2 regions of the Leuconostoc sp. DB-1 genome follow, and region 1 is predicted to be linked to the other one. Evidence: riboswitches for the same ligand, from Rfam matches in the RefSeq annotation. Region 1 holds a riboswitch; the other holds the start of a gene.
What was found. Region 1 has a riboswitch for FMN ahead of ribD (bifunctional diaminohydroxyphosphoribosylaminopyrimidine deaminase/5-amino-6-(5-phosphoribosylamino)uracil reductase RibD). Riboswitches for the same ligand answer to the same signal wherever they lie in the genome.

Region 2: it holds a riboswitch for FMN, as region 1 does, so the genes downstream of both, HFP47_RS04975 (ECF transporter S component) here and ribD (bifunctional diaminohydroxyphosphoribosylaminopyrimidine deaminase/5-amino-6-(5-phosphoribosylamino)uracil reductase RibD) in region 1, are expected to answer to the same signal.

Annotation. Positions count from the first base shown of each region.
Region 1 covers NZ_JABFNJ010000001.1:579,031-582,182, forward strand. Annotated here, with positions in the region: gene HFP47_RS02715 (cation transporter) at 1-311, shown strand, start outside; gene HFP47_RS02720 (dimethylarginine dimethylaminohydrolase family protein) at 331-1,290, shown strand; FMN riboswitch at 1,412-1,549, shown strand; gene ribD (bifunctional diaminohydroxyphosphoribosylaminopyrimidine deaminase/5-amino-6-(5-phosphoribosylamino)uracil reductase RibD) at 1,672-2,706, shown strand; gene HFP47_RS02730 (riboflavin synthase) at 2,706-3,152, shown strand, end outside.
Region 2 covers NZ_JABFNJ010000001.1:1,023,830-1,026,981, reverse strand. Annotated here, with positions in the region: gene HFP47_RS04990 (ScpA family protein) at 1-211, shown strand, start outside; gene scpB (SMC-Scp complex subunit ScpB) at 204-803, shown strand; gene HFP47_RS04980 (pseudouridine synthase) at 796-1,545, shown strand; FMN riboswitch at 1,574-1,710, shown strand; gene HFP47_RS04975 (ECF transporter S component) at 1,809-2,399, shown strand; gene HFP47_RS04970 (hypothetical protein) at 2,473-3,030, shown strand; partial or broken gene cmk ((d)CMP kinase) at 3,045-3,152, shown strand, end outside.

The DNA.
Region 1 (3,152 bases):
TAGTCTTATTTTCAATTACAACGCCGGTTAAAGTACTAAAAAATGCATTCATTGAAATCTGTGGCGGCCGGTTAATTGATGAAAACATTCAGAATGAATTTGAAGCATGCCTTAGAAAACACTTTGGAAAAGAAGTCATATTAACTGGCTGTCATATTTATAAAACGGGCATGTATTTTTCAGTTAAGGTGATGATTGATGTTGTCGATGACGAAATTGGGACAGGATTGTTACGTGATAAAAAAGTCCGTATTTTAGAAGAACTTAAAGCATGTTATGAGTTTGTACATTTAGAGTTTGTGTATGCTTAAAAGAAAAAGGGGAAATCAAATGAAAATCAATGTTTATAACGAATATGATCCATTAAAAGAAGTCATTATTGGGGATGCAACAAAGCTATATTTTCCAGATACGCATGAAATAGAGCAGGAAGAACATACTGCAAAATGGAAACAATTTATGACAAAACATATTTATACTCTTTTGCGAGGTAAAAAAGTTCCGAGTTTCCTTGCTAAAAAATTTCAACGAGAATTAGCAGAATTCCAACGAATTTTGGAAACACATGGTGTCAAGGTACACCATGTTGATTCGGTAACCCCAACAAAGCTAGATCCCTATGGAATGGGGCAAATGTATGCACGAGATAGTGCTATGAGCGTTGGAGAACATTTTATTGAAGGAAATGTTCAAATTGAAATGCGAAAAATTGAACGACGTGGGTATCAAAGAATTGTTGCAGCTATTAACGATAAGAATCAGGTGCACACGTTAAATCAAAAGGATAAAATATATCTGGAGGGTGGTGACGTTATCGTTAACTATCCTTATGTATTCGTCGGCATTGGTAAATATGCTAGTAATGAAGCTGGTGCAAAATGGCTACAAAGTATTTTAGACAAGGACTATGAGAATGAAATCGTCGATAAACCGTGGAAAGTAGTACCAGTGTATTTGAATGATGATGCAATTTTGCACTTGGATTGTTGTATGACCATTATTGGTCCAAAAACTGCTATTATCCATAAACCTGTCTTAAAAGACTTACCGAAAAAACTGGTCGATTATAAATTTATTGATATCGATGCAAAAACCAGAAAAGAGATGGGTGGGAATGTTTTAGTTATTGGGCCTAAAAAAGTTATTGTGCAAAAAAGACATACAGCGTTGCAAGAGGCTTTAAAAAATGAAGATTATACGGTCATCCCTATCGTGTTTACATGGCATTCACTATTAGACGGTGCACTAAGATGTGCATCATGCCCGTTAGTGAGAGAAAAAAATGAGTAAAAAGGGCGTTTAGGGCGACTTTTTACTTTTTTGCTGTCTACAGAATAAGAATTAAAAAGCGTAAAAAATATTTTTGATTGACATTGTAGAATTCTAATGATAAATTAGTTTTGTTAAATAATTTAATCTTCGGGGCAGGGTGTAATTCCCGACCGACGGTGATGGTGAATAACCTCAGTCCGTGACCCGCGATATTTTCGCGGTTGACACAGTGAAATTCTGTGACCGACAGTTAAAGTCTGGATGGGAGAAGATTTGAAATAGTTTAGACGATGCTTTTTTAGATTGTCTAGGTTTTTTGAATTAATCTAAACTACTATAAACCCGATGTGTATTTTTAACGCATCGGGTTTTTTGTCCTGAAAAATTCAGGAGGTAAGTATGAATGATTTAACATGGATGAAGCTCGCTGCAGATGAGGCAATTCGAGCAATGCCGTATCAAACTTTTGAAAATCCTAGGGTTGGTGCAGTAATTGTTAAAGATGGTCAGGTTATCGCGACAGGATATCATGAAAAGTTTGGTGAAGCGCATGCTGAAATAAATGCTTTTAATCGTGTCAAAAACAAGACCGACATTTTAGGTGCTACGCTTTATGTCACTTTGGAGCCGTGTTCCACGCAGGGGAAAGTAGGCTCTTGTGCAGTTCAAATTCAAAATTGGGGACTGAAGCGTGTGGTTGTTGGTAGCATTGATCCGAATCCGTCAACAAATGGAACAGGAATTAAAATGCTAAGATCAGCTGGTATCACTGTCGATGTTTTGAATATAGTTGAAAATAAAGAGATCAACCCTGCATTTCATTATTTTTATACCACACGATTACCATATGTTCAGTTGAAACTTGCCATGTCTCAAAACGGATCTGTTGCTGAGAAATTTGGAAAACGAAAAAAATTGACTGATGAGCTAGCTGATGCTGATGTACACCGAGAGCGTGCAACTAGAAGTGCAATAATGATTGGCAGCGAGACCATGATCACAGATCAACCAATGTTAACTGTACGGCACATCAATATCAGTCATAAACAACCATTGAGAGTTGTTATTGATCGTCGTGGACGGTTGCAAAATACAAACTTTGATTTTTCAAATAATTGGCTGATATATACAGAAAATGTTCTATTTTCAAAACAGCATTCTTATGTCAAATTAATGTCTGGTGCGCTCAAAGATATATTAATAGATTTAGCCAAACAAAATATTCAATCTGTGATGGTTGAAGGCGGACCAAGTTTGATTCACTCATTTTTGAAAGAAAACTTGTGGCAGGAAATGCTAATTTATACAACAGATAAAGTATTATCTAAAGATAGTCTGAAAGGAATATCTGTTAGCCAAAAGCCTAAAAATGAAGTGCAAGTTGGCAATGCTGTCAAAAAAGTCTATATCAATCATCAAGGGGGAAAGCAATAATGTTTACAGGTATTACACAAGAAGTTGGTCGTTTAATAAGCATTTATCAGCGTAATGACAAAGAAATGCGCTTAAAAATTGCTGCATCCGAGGACTATTTTTCTGATAGCAGAGTAGGCGATAGCATTATGGTTGATGGCGTTTGTTTAACAATTAATCAGCTAGAATCAAATTATGCTGAATTCGATATTATGGTACCGACTTTTGAAACGACCATTGTTAAATTCTATCAAGTTGGGCAAAAAGTAAACTTGGAGAAAGCACTTTTAGTTTCCAACCGATTTGATGGTCACTTTGTTCTAGGTCATGTAGATCAGACAGCTGAAGTAGTCAAAAAAGAGTACAGTGAAGAAACCACATTGTTAACTTTTAAATTAGCAGACCGTCAACAAATAAATCAAATCGTCAATAAAGGTTCAGTTACTATTTCAGGTGTGAGCCTAACC
Region 2 (3,152 bases), 440 kb from region 1:
TAACAACATCAATAAACATTTCTTACAGCATCAAACGGGGGATATGATTCCATTTGCTTCTTTTTTTGATGATATTTACGAGCGGGAGCATTTGGTAGTCACCTTTTTGGCGTTATTAGAAATGGCCAAAGATAAAAGATTAAAATTACACCAAGAGCACCAACAACAAGAAATTTATGTAGAAATTGAGGCGTTTGGCGAAGATGAATAATTTAAGTCAAATAGAAGCACTATTGTTTGTATCTGGCGATGAAGGCATTTCCGTGAAAAATATGAGCATTATCACTGGATTTGATCGTTCAGCAATACAAGGATTGCTTGAAGAACTTGTGTTAAAGTATGATACTGATTTAAGTAGTGCATTACAAATTCGTGAAAGTGACGATGTGTATCGCCTAGTGACTAAACCGGAACTTGGTGGCACAGTAAAACAGTATTTTGATTCACCTGTAAATGCAACATTATCGCAAGCACAACTCGAAACACTAGTTATTGTCGCTTATAAGCAACCAATTACACGTGTTGAAATTGATACAATTCGTGGTGTGCAATCCTCAGGAACTTTACAGAAGCTAGCATTACGGCAACTAGTCCACGAAGTTGGCAGAAAAGACGAACCAGGACGTCCCATCATGTTTGGTACCACCGATGAATTTTTGGATTATTTTGGTTTGAAAAGTATTGAAGAATTACCTCCGTTACCTGATTTTAATATGTTAGATTTAAGTGATGATATTGATGGCGAACTATTTACGAGTGCATTTGATGTACATCAATCAGAAAGTGAAAAAGAAAATGTCTGAAGAAGCACAGAGACTGCAAAAAATTATTGCCCAAGCGGGTCTAGCGTCCCGACGGGGCGCAGAAGAATTGATCATCAATGGGCGTGTCCAAGTTAATGGGCAAACTGTTACCGAATTAGGTACGAAAGTTACTGCAAATGATAAAGTACAGGTCGACGGTGCGCCAATTGAAGGACGTGAGAAGTTAGTTTATTACCTGTTAAATAAGCCTCGTGGGGTTGTGACAACCAATGATGATGAAAAAGGTCGTCGTACGGTATTGGATATTTTAGAGGATGTGGATCAACGTGTTTATCCAGTTGGCCGTCTAGATTATGATACAACTGGTGTTTTGTTATTAACAAATGATGGTGTAGTGGCTAATCAATTAATGCATCCTAAAACTAAAGTCGATAAGACTTATGTTGCAAAGGTTGAAGGCATTGCAACCGAAGAAAAGCTAGCTCCTTTGAAACGTGGAGTGGTCCTAAAGGGACGTAAAACTGCGCCAGCTCGTGTTTCCATTGAAAGAATTGAGCCGACAAAAAGAACAAGTATGGTCCGTATAACTATTCATGAAGGCCGTAATCATCAGGTCAAAAACATGCTCGCGAAGGTTGGCCTACCAGTGCAAAAGCTTAAGCGTGAGCAGTATGCCTTTTTTGATGTCAATGGTCTACAGCCGGGCGAGTATCGTAAATTAACAAGCGTAGAGATCAAACGCTTAAAGGCACAAGATTACAAATTGTTGCGTCGTAAGTAACACCGTGATACAATAAAATCAAATTTAATAATAACTTCAGGGTCGGGTGTAAGTCCCAACCGGCGGTGAGACATGAATTTTCATGGTAAGCCCGCGACCTGCTTTTGCAGCTGATCTGGTCAAAATCCAGAGCCGACCGTAAAGTCGGGTATAAAGAAGTCTAAAAAAGAAAGTGAAAGCTGCATTTTTTGTTGTACCCTGACAAAATCTGTGGTTTTTTGTTTGCATCTACTGGTGAAGTGAGCAAACAAGAGGAAAGAAATATGTCAATTATTCCTGTAACGCGAGTGCAACGTACTACATTAATTGCAATACTAAGCGCTATTTCATTTGGTTTGATGCTGTTTCCCCAAGTGCCAATCATTCCGAGTGCTGATTTTTTGAAACTAGATTTTTCAATCGTACCAGTTGTCATTGGCTTATATTGGTTAAATTATTCGGCTTCACTGTGGATCATTTTAATTCGTACCTTGCTAAAGTTAATTTTGGCAAATGAGGGGGTTAACACTTATTTAGGACTACCGGTTAATTTACTGGTTGTTTTGGCCTTTATCACAGTCTTAAAAATTACAATGCCCAACCTTGAGCAGTATAGTAATTGGCAAAAAAAAATCCTGCCGTTAATAAGCAGCACGTTTGTCATGACAATTGTTGCGATTGTCATCAATTGGTTTGTAGCTATACCTTTGTATGCGAGGTTTGCTAATTTCGACATTGCTAAATTCATTGGTTTAAAAAACTATTTTATCGGTATGGTATTACCGTTCAATCTTATCGAGGGTATTATATGGTTTGTCGTGAGTATGATCATATTAAGGGCAATACAGCCGCTCCAGAGAAGGTTTCATTCTTAACAAAACATTATGAGCAAAGTCGGTGTTGGTGTGGTAAAATTTTATGTGAACCAATAAAATGGAGGTCGTTTCTATGAACGATTTTGACCCAAACAACATGAGCCGCTCAAAGCGGCCCAAAAAAGATAAGCTCGAACCAAAATTTTCCCGAAAGTCAGATTCAAAATCCCCAAATAAAGGATTTCGTGTTCTGCTTGTTGTATTAGCGCTTGCAGTTATATCTTTTGTACCTGTGTATGGCATGATTGCTAATCAAAAATCATCAAAGCCACAAACGGCTGTTTCTTCAAGTACAAAGCGTTCATCAACTACTAAATCTACGTCTTCTGAGTCTTCTGAATCATCATCTTCCGAGTCAAGTGCATCAAGTTCTTCTGAAGAAGAATCAGTAAGTAGCAGTGAAGCTGCTTCAAGTGAGGAATCTGCTAGTTCATCTTCTACTGAGACGGCTGAATCAAGTTCAGCATCAAGTAGTTCCACAACCACTACTGCAGTTTTGGGTGCTAGTCAGACGTTGTATAATTTTGCAGTTACACACGGGATGACAACTAGCCAAGTTATTGCATTAAATCCAGGGTTAACAGTTGATAATTACACACAGTATGCTGGTACTGCACTAAACATTCAGTAAGAGGACTTTTTATTATTATGACGAATTTTCAAGTTGCCATTGATGGCCCAGCTTCTGCCGGTAAGTCTACTATTGCCAAAATTTTAGCAACAAAGCTAAATTATGTGTATGTTGACACAGGT